Regions from separate parts of the Synechococcus sp. RC10B2 genome, predicted to be linked through region 2. Evidence: predicted binding sites of a transcription regulator. Region 2 holds the regulator's gene; each other region holds the start of a gene.
What was found. The regulator NtcA, encoded in region 2, controls nitrogen genes in cyanobacteria. The targets are predictions, from matches to a motif close to GTANCNNNNGNTAC.
Positions count from the first base shown of each region.

Region 1: a site for NtcA is predicted at 4,544-4,557, ahead of NW855_RS09045 (ferredoxin--nitrite reductase). Genes of this name have one in related genera too.
Region 3: a site for NtcA is predicted at 2,227-2,240, ahead of glnA (type I glutamate--ammonia ligase). Genes of this name have one in related genera too.

Region 1 covers NZ_JANSHO010000063.1:7,158-13,413, forward strand. The annotation lists gene NW855_RS09030 (nitrate ABC transporter ATP-binding protein) at 1-400, opposite strand, end outside; gene ntrB (nitrate ABC transporter permease) at 473-1,432, opposite strand; gene NW855_RS09040 (CmpA/NrtA family ABC transporter substrate-binding protein) at 1,578-2,900, opposite strand; gene NW855_RS09045 (ferredoxin--nitrite reductase) at 2,933-4,486, opposite strand; gene NW855_RS09050 (CAP domain-containing protein) at 4,679-5,824, opposite strand; gene NW855_RS09055 (hypothetical protein) at 5,831-5,986, opposite strand; gene NW855_RS09060 (ureidoglycolate lyase) at 6,116-6,256, opposite strand, start outside.
Region 2 covers NZ_JANSHO010000078.1:125,706-131,961, forward strand. The annotation lists gene petB (cytochrome b6) at 1-284, shown strand, start outside; gene petD (cytochrome b6-f complex subunit IV) at 362-874, shown strand; gene leuB (3-isopropylmalate dehydrogenase) at 1,017-2,162, shown strand; gene ntcA (global nitrogen regulator NtcA) at 2,278-2,952, opposite strand; gene NW855_RS12445 (M61 family metallopeptidase) at 3,219-5,069, shown strand; gene NW855_RS12450 (hypothetical protein) at 5,141-6,256, shown strand, end outside.
Region 3 covers NZ_JANSHO010000072.1:2,533-8,788, forward strand. The annotation lists gene purL (phosphoribosylformylglycinamidine synthase subunit PurL) at 1-494, shown strand, start outside; gene trxB (thioredoxin-disulfide reductase) at 561-1,991, opposite strand; gene glnA (type I glutamate--ammonia ligase) at 2,364-3,788, shown strand; gene NW855_RS10560 (hypothetical protein) at 4,051-4,602, shown strand; gene NW855_RS10565 (SDR family oxidoreductase) at 4,669-5,397, shown strand; gene NW855_RS10570 (cation:proton antiporter) at 5,577-6,256, shown strand, end outside.

The DNA.
Region 1 (6,256 bases), on a different contig from region 2:
CTGCCCCCTGCAACCCCACACGGCGAATGTGTTCTGCCACAATCCGGTCCCGCTCCGCTTTGGGAAGGGATCCCAGCACCTCGTCCACAGCCAGGGCAACGTTCTCCCGCACCGTCAGCCAGGGCAGCAGGGAATAGTTCTGAAACACCACCATGCGATCTGGGCCGGGATCTGTAACTTGTCGGCCCTCCAGGAGAATGCCTCCGCGGGAAGGCTTTTCCAGGCCAGCAATGATGTTGAGCAGGGTCGATTTGCCACAGCCGGAGTGGCCAATTAGCGAGACAAATTCCCCTTTTTGGATCTCCAGGTGGATGTCTTTCAGGACAGGGTAGATCTCTCCGTTGTCGAGGAGAAATTCCTTGTCGACATGATCCACTTCAATGTAAGGCTGGGTCTTCATGATTCCTCTGAGATGATTTCTGAGAGCATGGAGAAATTGTCAGCAACCAATCTAGAACTCGGCCAAGCTCATTTAGCGATCCTCAGCCACCACCAGCGAGCCAATCCAAGCCGTGATGCGATCCAGCAGAAGACCCACCATCCCGACATAGATCAAAGCCAGAATGATTTCGCTGATGCGGGAGCTATTCCAGGCATCCCAGATGAAAAATCCAATGCCCACACCGCCAATCAACATTTCCGCTGCCACAATGGCCAGCCAAGACAAGCCCACCCCAATGCGCAAGCCGGTAAAAATGTAGGGCACAGTTGCCGGGAAAACGATTTTGAAAAAGTACTTCCAGCCGGACATGCGCACAATTCTGGCCACGTTGCGGTAGTCCTGAGGGATCCGCTGTACGCCGGCAACGGTGTTGATCAAAATGGGCCAGAGAGCCGTAATGAAGATTACAAAAATGGCGGAAGGGTTGGCATCTCGAAAGGCAGCCAAAGAAATCGGCAGCCAGGCCAAAGGCGGCACCGTGCGCAGCACCTGAAAAATGGGATCCAAAGCCTCGTACAGCCAGCGATTGACCCCGATGATCATGCCGCCCACAACCCCCACCAAGCCGGCCAGGGCAAACCCAATGAACACCCGCCGCAAGCTGGCCCAAATTTGCCAGAACAGCCCTTTGGCATTGCCGCCATAGTCAAAAAAGGGATCTTTAATGAGGGGATCCCAGGTGTCCTGCCAAACCTGGAGAGGGGTGGGCAAGTTGGCTCCGGGGCGGCTATAGGCAATTTGCCAGAGAACGAGCACTATTAAAATGGCCGTGGTGGGCAAAAGAACGCGGCGCAGCACTTGGTGGATTTGGACTCGCTGCCTCCAAGCAGAAGAAGATGCAGAGCTGGCCGGGGAGTGGAGCCCGGCATTGGACTGAAGAACAAAGCCTGGGCTGGTTTTCAGCAGCCAGTGGCCTAGGCCAACCAGTAGGGGAAGCAGGATCCGAAAGAGGTGGTAGCCCAACTGTAGGGCAGAGTGGAAAATCCTCATGGCTTGCTGGGAGTAAGGTTGAAGTCAACTTAAGAGGATTCCAAGAGAGAAGGGGTTTCAGTTGAACACTCTTTGTGGGGATTCGGGGATCCCTTCTCTCCTGGACAGAGGGTTTGCAGCTAACTTGCTGGGGAAAGTTGGGAAATTAGGCCAGCTTCTTAATCGCCAATTTCTCCAGGTAGGCGGCAGGATTTTCGGGATCGAACTGCACCCCGTCGAAGAAGGTTTCCACTCCTCGAGAGGTGCTGGGGGGAATGGCTGCCCCCTGACCAATGGCTTTGGCAGCTTCTCGCCAGAGTTCTTCCCGATTCACCCGCTCCACCAAGGCTTTGGTATCGGTGTCGGCAGGCAGATAGCCCCAGCGGATGTTTTCGGTCAAAAACCAGAGATCGTGGCTCTTGAAGGGGTAGGAAGCGTAGTTCTGCCAGAACTTCATCAGGTGGGGGCTGTTTTCAACGACCTTGCCGGTGCCGTAGTCAAAAGTGCCCCGAGAACGGCCCAAGATATCGGGCACAGGCACCCCCAGCCAGCGGCGGTCGCCGATGATGCGACACATCTCCTCTTTGTTTTCCATCTGGTCGCACCAGATCTGGGCTTCTAGCACCGCTTTCAACAGGGCAAGGGTGGCTTTCGGGTGCGCATCCACCCAGTCGGCCCGCAGGGCAAAGGCCTTTTCCGGGTGGTTGTTCCATAGCTCGCCGGTGGTGAGGGCACTATACCCCTCTTTTTGGTTCACCAGTTGGGCATTCCAAGGCTCGCCCACACAGAGGGCTTCCATGGTTCTGGATTTTATATTGGCCACCATCTGCGGCGGCGGCACCACAATGAGGGAGACATCGCGGGTGGGATCGATCCCGCCTGCGGCCAGCCAGTAGCGCATCCACATGTCGTGGGTACCGCCGGGGAAGGTCATCGCGCATTTGGGATCTTTGCCGGCAGCTCGAAGCTCGGCAAACTTGGCCTTGAGGGGGGAACTATCCAGGCCGATTTGCAAATCCCGATATTGGTTGGAAATGCTGATGCCCTGACCGTCCAGATTGAGACGGGCCAAAATGTACATAGGCACCGGCTTGCCATCGGTAACTTTGCCGGTGGTGATGAGGTAGGGCATGGGGGTGAGGATGTGTGCCCCATCGATGCCGCCGGCGGCGGATCCCAGCACCAAGTTGTCGCGGGTGGTGCCCCAAGAGGCCTGCTTGACCACCTCTACGTCCTTCATGCCGTACTTGTCAAAGAACCCCTTTTCTTTGGCGATGATCAGGGGGGCAGCGTCGGTGAGGGCGATAAATCCCAGCCTGGCTCGCGTGGTTTCTGGGGTATCAGCTTGAGCTACCCAGTAGCCCTGCCCCAAGGATTGGGATTGGGCGCGGGGGATCCCAGCCGTAGCTGCTCCAGCCGCAAGGGCAGCTGCCCCAGCCAAAAACTGGCGACGGGAGATGGGAGAGGAAGTGTTGAATAGCTTAGACATCACAACCTCCAAAATTTCGAACGACGAACTGCCTAGTAGGTCATCAAGGGGGAAGCAGAGGTCTGAGCAGCCGAGGGATCACGACGCGGCCTGGCCCCGAAGTGCTCAATCAGTAGCTCCACCAAGACGGGCTTGAGGTCTTCGCAAGGGATCCCTTGGCGCACGCATTCGCCCAGCTTGGCGTCTTTGCCCACTTCTCCCCCCATGTAGATGTCCACCGCCTCCACCGGCTTGCCGTCCTTGCGAACGGTGGTGCCCATGAGGCCAATATCAGCCACCTGGGGCTGGCCGCAGGAGTTGGGACAGCCTGTCCAGTGGATGCGCACCGTTTGAGGAATCTCCAGCTCGGCTTCCAGCTCTTCCATCAGGGCCACGGCGCGGTTTTTGGTCTCGATGAGGGCAAAGTTGCAAAACTGGTTGCCCGTACAGGACACCAACCCCCGCTGCAAGGGTCCCGGGTTGGGGGAGAACTTTTTCAAGAGCGGCTCTTTGAGCAGGGGGGCCACCCGCGAGTCGGGCACATTGGGGATGAGCACGTTCTGCTCCACCGTTAGCCGCAGCTCCCCGGAGCCGTACACCTCCGCCAAGCGAGCCAGCTCCCTCATCTCCGGGACGTTGAGCCGCCCGACGGGCACGTGCAGGCCTACAAAGTTGAGGCCCAGTTGCTTTTGGGCGTGTACTCCCAGCAGATCCCGCTTGTGCCAGACCACCTCGTCTTTTTCCGCCGCTCTGGGCAGAGGGTGGCCAATCTGCTGCTCCACCGCCACCCGAAACTTCTCCAGGCCCCACTCGTCAATGAGCCACCTCAGCCGCGCCTTTTGCCGGTTGGCCCGCAGGCCGTGATCCCGATAGACCAGCAGCACCGCCTCACATAGAGGAACCACATCGCGGGGATCTACCCAAACGTCCAGCCCGATGGCCTCGGCACAGCGGCGGGCCGAAAAAAAGCCTCCCACCAAGACGTTGAAGCCCAGCTTGCCCTCTTTGAAAGCAGGCACAAAAGCCAGGTCATTGATCTCGGCATGCACCGAGTTGTCGCGACAACCGCAGATGGCGATGTTGAACTTGCGCGGCAGGTTGGTGAAGGAAGGGTTGCCCTCGCCGTTGTTGGTTACCATGTCCTGCACTTTGCGGGTGAGGCCGCGCACGTCGATCAGCTCATCCGGGTCGATACCGGCCAGAGGGGATCCCGTGATGTTGCGCACGTTGTCCATGCCTGACTGGATGCTGGTCAGGCCCACCTCCTTGAGTTGCCGCAGAACCTGAGGCATGTCCTCAATGGGAATGCCCCGCAGTTGCAGGTTTTGCCGAGTGGTGATGTCGGCTACGCCATCTTGGCCGTAGGGGCGGAGGATCTCGGCCAACTTGCGCATTTGGCCGCTGGTCAGGATCCCATTGGGCAGGCGCAGCCGCAGCATGAACTTGCCAGGGGTGCGCTTGCGAAAGAAGATCCCCAGCCACTTGAGGCGGTGATCCCGGTCGTCTTCAGGAATGTTCTCCCAACCCATCCGGGCAAACGCCTCCAGCTCGGCCTTGACCGCCAGCCCATCCTTTTCGCTTTTGAGGCGTTCAAATTGGTTCGCCATGATCGCTGCCGTGGGGTGAACACTAGCTACCCTAGCAATGACGAACCGTTAACTTTGGTATTGGCAGTTACGCTTTGTAACAGGTTATGCAGTTTTGTCATTCTCGAATTGCGCTTTATGCATAAAGTCAGGCTTCCAGGAGCAGCAGACCCCTCTTTCCCCTTTGGGAAAGGGGCTGGGGGTGAGGAAAAGCTAGTTGAGAGGGTTGAAAGAGTCGAAAGGCTCCCTCTGCCAGAGGAAACGGGGCGGGATCCCCAGCCCTTCGGTGAGGGGTGCGGGCCTTGGCGGCGCCTGAGGGTCGCAGTCGTAGAGGGTGGTGGTGTAGCGATAGGTGCGCGGCGGCCCACCCATGAGCCGGATGCCGCTGATCTCAAAGAGGTAGGGGCGATTGGGCTGAACGGATCCCACCGAGTAGGTGAGGGTTTCTAGGCCAAAGGCGGGATCCCCAACCCGGATATCTCCAACGGGCACCGGCTCACCTGTGACGGCATCGGTGATGCGGATTTGGGCTTGGCTGAGGTCAGACAGGCCGCCGCGGCTGGGCACCGAGAAAGACCAGCGGTAGGCAGACAAGGGCTGGCCGGAAAAGCCCTCCAGACGGTACAGGTAGCCGTCTCTTTCGGGGAAAGCAATAAACTCGGGATCCGGTACCGACTCGTCAAAGCCGAAGACCCAATTGGCATTGGCCTGGGTCACCCGCCCGGCCCGCGGGTCAAAGACGATGCCGTAGGCTCCTTGGGCATATTGGGGATAGAGGTTCCAGCGGCGATGCCCCACATCTACAAAGTTCTCTCGGCCCGGCTCGGCAAAGTAGATATCCACCTGGCGCGCCAACACCCGCCCTGGGTCGGGGCCGTTCAGCTCCAGAATGGGGCCAATCGCCAAGTTGCCAAAGCGGGATCCTGCCTCTCCAGCAGGGGTAAAGCAGCGCCAAGAGGGGGGCGGCTGGTGGCTGAGGGCGCCATTGGCCACCTGCATCAGGGCCGCCTGCTGAGCGGCCTCCAAGAATTCGGGATTGAGCTTCACCGGCGGCAACTCGTGCAACAGCCGCAGAAAGTTCAACCGATCCATCATCTTCTGGGCTGCTGCTGGGGTGAGGCGACCGGGATTGCAGATGGCAGCCTGAGGCTGCTCGGCGTAGATGGGACCAGCAAAGGTGCGGGTTTGGCGATCCAACTGGCAAAGAAAGCTAGCAATTGGCAGCTCCCCTGCCCGGGGAGGCTCTGGAGCCGTGGGGGATCCCTCCCCATTGCAGGCCGTCAAGAGACCAAGGCAGAGCAGAATGACCAGCCCTACCCCCCACCGCTGCTTTAAGCCAAGCAGCCGCTGCCAGCGCATGCAAAACTATCGGCCAGCGGGAGTGGGGGTGGGAGTGAGGCTAGGGGGGCTAACCGTGCTGCCGCTGCCCCCGTCGCAGGCAGACAACAGCCCTAGGCACAGGAACAGAGCCAGGGTGCTCAAGAGCTTGCCGGTTTCTGGGGTAGGTTGGAGTGTAGCCATAGTAACAAATCTCCAAGACGCCGCTGGGTTTGACCCCGTTTTATCACATAGGGGGGAGTGCCAAGGCTCCTGTCGTAGTGCTGCCACGGATCCCCCCACCTATTTGTCTTGGCTGCCGAATCTGGCTGCTCAAGGGATGATCTGAAACTCCAGGTTGTGGGTCTGGAGCAGGTCGATTGTCTCGTGGTTGGTGATGTTGGTGTCAGCCAGCTCCAGATTGTAGCAGTCGATAAACTCCTCGCCGTCGAAGTAGGGGCCAGCGTGCCAGGT
Region 2 (6,256 bases):
TGATCTTGGCGGTACTGACGGTTTCCTTTGGGGTTACCGGTTACTCCCTGCCTTGGGATCAGGTGGGCTATTGGGCAGTCAAGATCGTCTCCGGGGTGCCCAGTGCCATTCCGGTGGTGGGGGATGCCCTGGTCCAGCTTATCCGCGGCGGCGAGGCAGTTGGCCAAGCCACCCTCACCCGTTTCTACAGCCTGCACACCTTTGTGTTGCCTTGGCTGACGGCGGTCTTCATGACGATGCACTTTCTGATGATCCGCCGCCAGGGCATCTCCGGGCCTTTGTGATCCCAAACCGGTTCTTGTGAGCCGGGCACCCTGGATGCATCTTTTCAGAACTTTTGCCCTAGACAAGGAGAATGGCTATGCCGGTCTCAAAGCAAGTGATAGCAACCGAGGCGATTACCCGCAAAGTTGACCTAGACAATCCCAAAGTTTTGGCCAAGCTGAAGAAGAACATGGGCCACATGACCTACGGGGAGCCCGCTTGGCCCAACGATTTGCTCTTTATGTTCCCGGTGGTGATCCTGGGCACTATTGGGGTGATTGTCGGCCTGGCGGTCATGGATCCGGCGGGTGTCGGCGAGCCGGCGGATCCCTTTGCCACGCCGCTGGAAATTCTGCCGGAGTGGTATCTCTACCCCGCGTTTCACATTTTGCGCATTGCTCCCAACAAGCTCTTGGGCATTGCCCTGATGTCGGCCATTCCGGTCGGCCTTCTGTTTGTGCCTTTCATCGAAAACGTCAACAAGTTTCAGAATCCGCTGCGCCGCCCCGTGGCGACGACGGTGTTTTTGATCGGCACCTTGGTCACCCTCTATTTGGGCATTGGCGCCACCTTGCCTCTGGATAAGTGGGTCACCCTGGGCCTGTTCTAGAGGGCAGAATATCGGCTTGATAACTCTGAGTGCAGCAGGCCGGTGGCCGGGCTGCACTTTTTTTGGACGTGGGGGACTTTTCGGCAAACCTGGGGGCCAAGGGATGGTAATATCGCTACGCATTCTTTTGCTGTGACCGCCCATGAGCGTTCCTTCCTCTGCTGTCCGAACCTATCGGATTACAGCCCTGGCCGGAGATGGGATCGGTCCTGAAATCATGCAGGTGGGGCGGGCGGTTTTGGATGCGGTTGCCGCTCAGGTGGGGTTTTCCCTCCAGTGGCAGGAGGGCTTGATTGGCGGGGCCGCCTACGAAGCCACGGGGGATCCCTTGCCGCCAGAGACCTTGAAAATGGCCCAGGAGAGCGATGCTGTTTACTTGGCGGCAGTTGGCGACTTTAAGTACGACACCCTGCCGCGGGAGAAGCGCCCTGAGCGGGCTTTGTTGGGCTTGCGGGCGGGCCTGGGGCTGTTTGCCAACTTGCGCCCGGTGAAGATCTTTCCGCAACTGGTGCAGGCCTCTTCCCTCAAGCCGGAGGTGGTTGCCGGGATCGACCTGGTGGTGGTGCGGGAGCTCACCGGCGGCATCTACTTCGGCCAACCCAAAGGGATCTTCACAGATGCCAAGGGATCCCGGCGGGGTGTGAACACCATGGCCTACAGCGAGGCGGAGGTGGATCGCATTGCCCGTGTGGCTTTTGAACTGGCCCGCAAACGCCGGCGCAAGCTCTGCTCGGTGGATAAAGCCAATGTCCTGGAAGTGTCACAACTGTGGCGGGAGCGGGTTACCGCCATTGCGGCTGAGTACCCCGACGTGGAGCTGTCCCACCTGTACGTCGATAATGCTGCCATGCAGTTGGTGCGCTGGCCCAAGCAGTTTGACGTCATTCTCACGGAGAACCTCTTCGGGGATATCCTCTCCGACGAGGCGGCGATGCTGACCGGGTCCATCGGCATGTTGCCCTCTGCCTCTTTGGGATCCTCTGGCCCTGGGGTGTACGAACCCGTACACGGGTCAGCCCCGGATATTGCCGGACAAGACAAGGCCAACCCCATTGCCCAGGTGCTCTCCGGGGCAATGCTGCTGCGCTACTCCTTGGATCAGCCCCAGGCTGCCGACCGCATCGAACAGGCCGTCGAGGCGGTTTTGGCCCAGGGCTACCGCACTGCCGACATCTACTCTGAGGGGATGACCCTCGTCGGCTGTCGGGAAATGGGGGAAAAGATCTTGGCTGCTCTGGCCCAGCAGCAAGCCTCCCCCCAAGGATCGCTCTCAGCCCCTGGTGGTTGAGGGGAGGTTCCCTCGTCGCTGCCCTGCCCTGGTGGCACGGCTACTCCTCTCCCAGAGGGAGGGATTGTCCCGACTGGTAAATTCCTGGAAACGGCCCTAGGGGCAGCTTCTCCCCCTAGGCAAAGCGATGGCCAAGCTGCATTGGGTCGTGGACGGTGATCTTTTTCTTGTGGATGGAAATGTAGTTCTTCTTGCGCAGCTCCCCCAACAGACGAGTGATGGTGACGCGAGTGGAGCCGATCGCTTCCGCAATGGCCTGGTGGGATAGCTTGAGATCGATGGTGACTCCATTGGGGCCGGGCACCCCGAAGTCGCGGCAGAGGATCAGTAGAAAGCTGACCAGACGGGATCCCATGTCGCGGTGGGCCAGCGTCTCGATCATCATCTCCGTCTGCAAGATGCGGGAAGACAGGCTCCTGAGGAGCAACATGGAGAGCTCAGCGTTCTCCCGCAAGGATTTTTCCACCTGTTCGATGGGCAGAGAGAGCAGCTGGACGCGGGTAAAGGCCACCGCGTGATAGAAGCGGTCGGAGCGCTGCCCCGTGATGAAGGAGAGCACCCCAAAGATGCTGTTTTCCCGCAGGAGAGCGACGGTAATTTCTTCCCCCATTTCGTAGACCCGCGAGAGCTTGACAGCTCCTTTCACCAAAAAGTAAACCCGCTCCGCCGGATCCCCAGGAAAGAAGATGGTCTTACCGCGCTCAAACGTTTCGATAACCGGAGGATGGTGAGGCCCTCCCAACTGTTTGAAGGCTGCAACCAGAGATTTTTCTGCAATGGCCACTGCCATATTCTTCAACCTTTTAAGGTCAGTTTATCCCTTAGAATCAACCCAACAAGATCAGCCAGGAGTGCCGGGGTTGAGCTGCCCGCTATTGACCCAAGCCACCCTTGACTCAAAAATGACCTCGGCGGCAAGATTATCCTAAGCTAAAAGACTCTGCTTGGATATCTTTGTAGCAGGAGCTACATCTTTGAAGTCTTGTCTCCTGTCCAAGATATGCCTCTAGCGCACTGTTTTGGGACGGTGCAGGCGGGAGGTGCGAGGAAAGTTATATGGGGATCGCGCAGGGTGGGGTTGCCGCCCCTTCTCAGCTAAGCCGTCAGCATTTCACGGTGCGGATGCCGGAGCCGGCCAATCACCTTTTGGAGGTGGAACTACAGATCCAAGAGGTGGATCCAGAAGTACCTCTGCAACTGCGGCTGCCGGTGTGGACGCCGGGATCCTACCTGGTGCGGGAATATGCCCGCCATGTGCAAGAGTTTCAGGCAGCAACGGAGCAAGGGATCCCTTTGGCCTGGCGGAAGGTAGATAAGCACACTTGGGAGATCGAGCCGCCCCGCTGTTCGGCTGTCGCGATCCGCTATCGGGTCTACGCCTACGAGCTGACGGTGCGCACCAACCATTTGGATCTCACCCACGCCTACTTCAACGGGGCGGCGCTCTTTCTCTACGTGCCCGGTCGCGAGCGGGAGCCCTACACCTTGACGATAATCCCTCCCAAACCCGACTGGCACGTCGCCACCAGTTTGCGACCTTTGAGGTCTTCTTCTGAGGATGCTGCTTCCGGCCAGTCTTTTGTGGCGGCAGACTACGACGAGCTGGTGGATAGCCCGGTGGAGGTGGGCCTGCACCAGTTGCGGTCGTTTGCGGTGGAAGGGATCCCTCACTACTTCGTGGTCTGGGGAGCGGGCACCCTAAATTTGGAGCAAGCGGTGGCCGATGCCGAGAAAATTGTCCGGGCCACGGCGGCGTTTTTTGGCGAGCTGCCCTACGACCGCTACTGGTTTATTGTGCATTTGTCAGCCGGGGGATTTGGCGGCCTGGAGCACAAGTACAGTGCCACCCTCAATTATTCTGGACTGGAGCTGCATCAGCCCCACTCCTACCGCCGCTTTTTGGCGCTGCTGGCCCATGAGCTTTTCCATGCTTGGAACGTCAAGCGGCTGCGCCCTCTGGCTTTGGAGAAAATTAACTACAACCAAGAAAACTACGTGGACTGTCTGTGGTTTTGCGAGGGGGCAACCAGCTACTACGAAAATGTCATCTTGCTGCGGGCAGGGATCCTCAGCGCCGAAGATTTTTTAAAGATCCTGGCCGAGCAAATTGGCCGGCTGCAGCGCACTCCAGGTCGAGCCGTACAATCGCTGCGAGAATCCAGTTTCGACGCCTGGATCAAGCTCTACCGTCCCCACGAAAATAGCCTCAACAGCCAGGTTTCCTATTACCTAAAGGGCGCTTTGGTCTGCTGGCTGCTAGATCTGCACATTCGCCACCTCTCAGGGGGGCAGGGATCCCTGGACACGGCCCTGCGGGATCTGTGGCAGCGCTTTGGTCGGACAGAGAAAGGCTACAGCAACCAAGACTTGCAAGAGGCGTTTGAGCGGGCAGCCGGCGCCGATCTCAGCCCCTTTTTCGCCGCCTATGTGGACGGCACGGAAGAGCTAGACTACAACGCCTACCTCCACCCCTTTGGCCTCACCCTCAAGGTTCACTTCAGCCGACCCAACCCTCCCCCCTACCTGGGCCTCAACTTCAACGGCGAAGGCAATCGCATCAGCGCCGTCGAGATGGGATCCCCCGCTCAAAAAGCCGGCATCTGGGCTGGCGATGAGTTGGTGGCCTTGGATGGCTTCCGGGTAAGCGCTGCCAACTTGCCAGAACGCTTGACGGCCTATCAGCCCCACCAGATCATTTGTTTGAGCGTTTTTCAAGCCGATCAGTTGAAACATTTCTGGATCCCGTTGGATCCCCCTCGGCCCGATGTCTACACGTTGGAGGTGTTGCCTGAACTGACTCCTGCTCAAGAAGCCCTTCAGCAAGGCTGGCTGGGATCCCTTGTCGGCGCCCAGCTTCGGTCAGAGGCAGGTCCCCATCTGCTTGAAAATTCACCTATCTCCTCCTAGAATGTTGAGGCAAGCAGGTAATCCAGTTAACTGGAAAGAAAAGTAACAGCAGCAGAGGACAGGAGTATCTGATGGACTTAGTTTTGGTTTTATTGATTGGGGCAGCTGTTGGTTTCTCGGTAGGCATTTACGTTGCTCGCCAGTATGGGGCCAGTCCTAAACTGGAAATCTGGAAACGAGAGATTATCAGAGATATATCTTCGCAGCTAAGCCAACGCAGCCAAGAACTCAACAACCCGGACAAAGCACTCATCAAGTTGAGCGAAGGATTGGTAGACAAGATTTCTCAAAAGTTACAGGAAAAGTTACAGGCCGTCCAAGCTACCCTTGAAGAGTTTAAATTTCGCCTTGCTGACAGCCAGCAAAGCTTGCTACAGGACTGGGGCAGAGACTTTCTACAAGCTATATCTGTAAAGTTGGCCGAACATGGCCAGCAACTGAACAATCAGCTAGCCATTCTGGAAAATCTAGTGGAAGAGGCCAAAGATATTTATCGGCAACTACGGGTTACTATTCAAAGTTCTCATGGATCCGAGATATGCCCAACTGCAAATCAGGACTCCCAGAATGAGCAGGTTACTCAGGTCATTGGTAAAGCACCAGATCCTGAGACACCAGACGAAGTACTAAGAGACAAGGATGGGACAGCTATCGTTGATATATCAAAGATAGAGTCGTTCTTAAACTCAAAAAACATAAAGATAAAAAGCATAGCTGCGGAAGAAAAAGAGGAAAAGCTAGATCAAATAGCCGCCTTTATGGGCAGCCGATACTCTTTTATCAAGAGATTTTATGGAATGGTTAAATCAAACATGAAGAGCGGCAGTTCTTTCTACCTAAACCTTAGAGACGAACCTCCACAAGTAGTCAGTTCAACTTGCCAAGTTGCTAAGGAGTTACACGACATCGCATTTTTGGAAGAGTACAGATACTCTAAGGCGCCCAGATGCCTTTTGGTAGCGAGACCCAGTAGGTCGCGTCAGGCGCTGAATTTTCTGGCAGGGAACTGGCTGGAAAGATATGTTAGGGGCACGCTGATCCGCCTTGTTGAGGCTCACACCAAAAAGATCAGTTTCTCTTACGTCGCGAATGCCCAAGTTACTTTATCGGATGGAGCCGATTTTGAGATGGATCTTTTCTTCCATATCAATGATAAATTCTACTGGGTGGAATCGAAGACAGGTGGG
Region 3 (6,256 bases), on a different contig from region 2:
TGGGATCCCAGGCCGTCACCAGCCTGGGCGGCAGCGAGTATTTGGCGGCAATCTACAACAAGGTCACGGGTCGTCCTGCCCCCGTGGATCTGGAGCTGGAAAAGCGCGTGCAAGGGGCCTGCCGCCACGGCATCCGCCAGGGGTGGGTGCGCTCCGCCCACGACTGCAGCGAGGGAGGGCTGGCGGTGGCCTTGGCAGAAGCCTGCCTGAGTGGGGGCCGCGGCGCCAGCGTCTCCCTAGCTCCTGGATCCCTGCGCTGGGATCAGGCCCTCTTTGGCGAGGGATCCAGCCGCATCCTCGTTTCCGTCGATCCAGCCCAGCGCTCCCCTTGGGAAGCCTACCTAGAGTCGCAGCTTCCCGGCCAGTGGCAGCTTCTAGGAGAGGTGGGCGGGCCAGCGGATCCCTTGGTGGTGACTACTGCAGAAGGGGATCCCCTGTTGTCAGTCTCTTTGGCCGCCCTGCAGGGTGCCTACTACAGCGCCTTTGCCGACTAGCCGCCTAGCTCCCCTCTCCCTCAGGGAGAGGGGCTGGGAGAGGGGCCGGGGGTGAGGGGGACTACCTCAAGCTGATTTTGCCTCAGACAAATTGGCCTGGATCACCTCCCGGTAGTGGGACTTGGGCTTGACACCCACCACCTGAGCCACCAGCTCCTTGTTTTTGAAAAACTGCACCGTCGGCGTGCAGGTGACCCCCCCTGCCTCGGCGATCTCCGGGTCTTTCTCGATGTCGATCTCCACCACATGCAGCTTGTCGGCAAACTCTTCGATGACCTTGTTCAAGATCAGCTTGAGGGCATGACAAGGGGCACAGGTGGGGGCGGTGTACTTGACCATCAGCAGGCGATCGCTTTCGTGGTAGAGCCGCCGCAGGGCATAGCTCCCCTCGTGGCAGGTCTGGCTGAAGTCGAGGTCATCTTGCACCTCCTGCTCAAAACTGGCCTCCTCAACAGCCGAGTCTCCCTCCGGCTCTACCTCGACAGCAGAGGCAGAAGCGGGCTCAAGATGGCTTTGAGGGACGACGTGATACTCCTGTGCCAGGCCGTGTTCGGAGAGCCAGCGCTCCGCCAGCATGGCCGCCATACAGCCGGTGCCGGCAGCGGTGATGGCCTGGCGAAACTCGTGATCCTGCACATCCCCGGCGGCAAACACGCCCTCTACACTGGTGGCTACAGATCCTGGGCGGGTGACAATGTAGCCCACTTCATCCAGTTCCAGTTGCCCTTTGAACAAGTCGGTGTTGGGCTTGTGGCCGATGGCGTAGAACAGGCCGCCCACTGCCATCTCCCGGATCTCGCCCGTCTGGTTGTTGCGCACCTTCACCCCCGTCAGGCGCAGGCCGTCGCCCAGAACCTCCACCGCCTCCGTGTGCCAGTGGACGGTAATCTTGGGGTGGTTGAGCACCCGGTCTTGCATGGCCTTGCTGGCCCGCATCTTGCCACTGCGCACCAGCATGTGGATATGGGATCCAAACTTGGTCAGGTAGGTGGCCTCCTCACAGGCGGTATCGCCGCCGCCAATGACCACCAGCTCCACCCCCCTAAACATGGGCATGGCCCCATCGCAGACGGCGCAGGCCGACATGCCCCGGTTCCAGTAGATCTCCTCTCCGGGCAAGTGCAGGCGCTTGGCCGTGGCCCCGGTGGCAATAATCAGGCTGTGGGTGCGCACTTCCCGTTCGTCAGAGCGAACCACAAAAGGCCGCTGGCTCAGATCCACAAAGGTGACGTCCTCGGGGTAAAGCTCTGCCCCCCACCGCTGCGCCTGGGCACGCATGTTTTTCATCAGTTGGGGGCCACTGATGCCCTCGGGAAAACCCGGAAAGTTCTCCACCTCGGTGGTGGTCATCAACTGCCCGCCCGGGATCCCGCCCACCTGAAACCCCTCAAACACAACCGGCTTCAGGTTGGCACGCCCGGCATAAATGGCCGCCGTAAACCCAGCAGGGCCAGAACCAATAATCACCACGTTCTCAACCCGACTTTGCTCTGTCATCCGATGTCGCTCCTTGCTGTTGCTGAAAACTAAACCAAACTCATAACGACTACGTTTTAGCCTAACACGAGCTGGTACCCTCGGCGAGGCTGGAGCTTGTTAGTCCCATTTTCGCTTTCCTCTAGCTAGGGGGACAGGGTTTTGTCTCTGTCTGGAGGACAACAGGGCAGAAACGCCTGGCTGAGAGGCGCGATGGCCAACCTCTGGAGCAGAAGGCCAAAGCCAGGGCAATTTCGTATCAGAAACTACAAAATGCTGAGATCGGCCTTTCTAGGATGGGTGAGCGCTTTTGGCCCATTCAAGTCGAAGCGTGGGGATCCCGTCTACCTTTGATTACCCCAGTCTCAACCGCAACCCAATCAGGAGAGAGTAATGGCATCCACGCCCCAAGATGTGCTTCAGATGATCCAGGACAACGATGTCCAGATGGTGGATCTCAAGTTTGTGGACATCTTCGGCACCTGGCAGCATGTCTCCTTCCACTCTTCAATGCTGACGGAGCAAGTTTTTAGCGAAGGGCTGCCCTTTGATGGCTCCAGCATCCGGGGTTGGAAAGCGATCAACGAGTCAGACATGTACATGGTGCCAGACCCCAAAACGGCCTGGATCGACCCCTTTTTCCAAGTGCCCACCCTCAGCCTCATCTGTAGCATCATTGAACCCCGCACCGGCCAGCCCTACAGCCGTTGTCCTCGGAGCCTGGCCATGCGGGCTGTGGCTTACCTGCAATCGACAGGCATTGCCGATACGGCTTACTTTGGGCCCGAGGCGGAGTTTTTCATCTTTGAAGATGTACGGTTTGACCAAACTCAGAACGCCGGCTACTACTTCGTCGATTCCATTGAGGGCCGCTGGAACTCAGGCCGGGAGGAGAAAGGGGGCAACCTCGGTTACAAGCCGCGCTACAAAGAAGGCTATTTCCCCGTCCCGCCTACCGATGCTCATCAAGACCTCCGCACCGAGATGCTGCTGACGATGGCCAAGTTGGGGGTGCCTATCGAGAAGCACCACCACGAGGTGGCTACCGGCGGGCAAGGGGAGCTGGGCTACCGCTTTGCCGATCTGATCACGGCTGCCGACTACATGATGATTTACAAGTACGTGATCCGGAACGTGGCTCGCAAGCACGGCAAGACGGTGACGTTCATGCCCAAGCCCCTCTTCAATGACAACGGCAGCGGCATGCACACGCACCAGTCCCTCTGGAAAGACGGTCAGCCCCTGTTCTACCAAGAGGGCAACTATGCCGATCTCAGCGAAACGGCTCTCTACTACATCGGCGGCCTGCTCAAGCACGCCCCGGCCATCCTGGCCTTCACCAATCCCACCACCAACTCCTACAAGCGCTTGGTGCCCGGGTTTGAGGCGCCGGTAAACCTGGCCTACTCGCAGGGCAACCGCTCGGCTTCCATTCGCATTCCGGTCACGGGCAAAAATCCCAAGGCCAAGCGGCTGGAGTTTCGCTGCCCCGATGCCACCTGCAACCCTTACCTTGCCTTCTCGGCTATGCTGATGGCTGGCTTGGACGGGATCAAGAACAAGATCCACCCCGGCGAGCCTCTCGACAAAGACATCTACGATCTAGAGCCAGACGAGCTGGCCAAGATCCCCTCCACGCCCGGATCCCTGCTGGATGCTCTGGAAAACCTGCAGAAGGATCACGCTTTCTTGTTGGAGGGAGGTGTCTTTACCGAAGATCTCATCGAGGCCTACATCGAGTACAAAATTGACAACGAGATCAACCCCATTAATCTGCGGCCTCACCCCTACGAGTTTGCCCTCTATTTCGACGCCTAATCGAGGTTTTCATCTAAAGCATTAGTTCTCGACCAAGGCTTTTGAACGGGATCCCTTCTTGCTGGAGGGATCCCTTTTTTGTGCCTGCTATGGTACTCTGGATGGGGGTGCTGAGTTTACAAACTCAGGGGGGGTTTGGATGGGATCGCTTATTATTTGGGTCCTTATTCTCTTAGGCCTTCTGGCGCTTGTCGTCTATCTAGGTGACTATCTAGAGAAGAAGCGTCGGGAAGCTTTGGAGCAGGTGGCCAGGAGCCTGGGCATGTCGTCTTCAGCAGAGCTACCCGAAGGGATCCGCTCCCGCTTGCTTCAGGCTGGCTTTGAGCTATTCCAACGAAGCGGCGCTCGTTTCTACAACTCGATGTTCAAACGACTGAACGATGGAACCGAAATCGCCATCTTTGACTACAGCTGGAAGGCTTCCAGAAGAAGAAGAAGAGAGAGAGGGTATTACTTTTCTGTTTTCTGGGCCTATTGCGAAGACCTACGGCTACCTCATTTTCGGCTGCACCCAGAAGTTCCCTTGTTCCACGACGTTGCTAAAGCTTTTGGCATGCAGGATATCAATTTCGAGAACCATCCCGACTTTTCTCGCCGCTACCTTTTGCGCGGAGAAGATGAGGCTAAGATTCGCCTGCGCTTCCACCCCAGTTTCCTCAACTTCTTGGAGCAGCATCCTCCTTGTTGCGCTGAGGGATCCGGGCCGCAGCTTATTGTTTGGCGGGACGACCAACAGGTGAGTCCAGAAAAAATGGCAGACTGGCTGCGCTTCGGGGAAGAATGGGTGCAACGACTGCGGCTGCGTCGCGTTTAACTCTCTGGATCGTCCCTCAAGGCCACTCCCTGGGTATGATGAGAGGAAGAGTTTAAAAAACGTAACGTGTCTTCCTCATTGTCCCAGGCGGTTGTTCTCATTACAGGGGCCACAGGGGGCATTGGCAGCGCCCTTGTGCCTCTCCTGGCCCAGGCCGGAGCCCATCTGGTGCTGGCGGCGCGGCGAGAGGATCCCTTGCGCACGCTGGCGGAGAAAGCGATGTCCCTGGGGGCTGCCTCCGGGCTGGGGATCCCTGCCGATGTGACGGATTACGCTCAGGCGGAGGCCCTGGTCAACCAGACCCTCCAAAGGCACGGGCGGATCGACGTGGTGATCAACTTGGCCGGAGCCGGGATCCTCAAGCCTGCCCAGCACATTACCCCTGTTGAGCTGGAGCGGATGCTGGCGGTCAACCTCAAGGGCAGCTTCTACACCAGCCAACTGGCGGCCAACGCCATGCGGGAGCAAAAATCCGGCCACATCCTCAACTTCCCCGGCATTCTGGGCCGCCACCCCATGGCCATGGCCTCTGCCTACTGTGCTGCCAAGTTTGGCGTGGTCGGTTTTACCAAGTGCATGGCTGACGAGCTGAAGCGCTTTGGGGTACGCTTTACTCTGTTTTACTTTGGCGGCATCGACTCCCCCTTCTGGGATCCCATCAGCCTCAAGGTGCAGCGGGACAAAATGCTCAGCCCTGCCACGGCTGCCGAGGCGATTCGCTTTGTCCTGACGATGCCTGCCAATGCCGTGCCCAACGAGGTGGTGTTGCAGCCGGAAAGCCACCAGTTTCTCTAAGGCTTGCCGAGTTCTGGAAGAAATCCCTGCTGCAGGATCCAGAGCTGGCACAAGTCGGTATTGCCAGCGGGAACTTCCCCAGGCAAGAGAGGGTGGGTTGGGGCTGGCCAGATCTCCTTGCGGCCCTTTGGGCAGATTGCCTCCATAATCAGGAAGACGTCCAGCCGGGGGCCTAGCCGATGGAGGCCATACGCTCACTTGTGCAAGAGGAGCCCATCCTCTCCTTTGCTCTGTTGCTGGGGGTGATCCTGGTGGTGCCGCCGCTATTTGAGCGGCTGCGCCTGCCGGGGTTGGTGGGCCTTTTGGTGGCGGGGATCGCCCTGGGTCCTCAGGGACTGAACCTGTTGACTTCAGAGCTGCCGACGGTGCAGTTGCTCTCGGAGATCGGCGTGGTCTATTTGCTGTTTGTGGCCGGGCTGGAGATCGACCTGGAGCAATTTCGGCAGACCCGCAACCGCTCTGCCACCTTTGGCTTGTTGACCTTTGCCATTCCCCTAACCGTGGGCACCGCCATTGGGCGGCTGTTTGGCTTTGGCTGGAACGCGGCCATCCTGCTGGGATCCCTGTTTGCCTCCCACACCCCCCTGGGCTACCCCATCGTCAGCCGCTACGGTTTGGTGAAAAACGAGGCGGTGCTGGTCACCATCGGCGGCACCATCTTCACCGACATTGCCGCGCTGCTGGTCTTGGCGGTCTGTGTCGGCATCCACGGCGGCGAGTTTTCCCTCTGGAGCTTGGTGCGGCTGCTGGGATCCCTGCTGCTGTATGCGGCTGCTGTGCTGTTTGGGGTGGACTGGCTGGGGCAGCGGTTTTTTCGGGTCACCGGCAGCGAAGAGGGCAACCAATTTTTGTTTGTGCT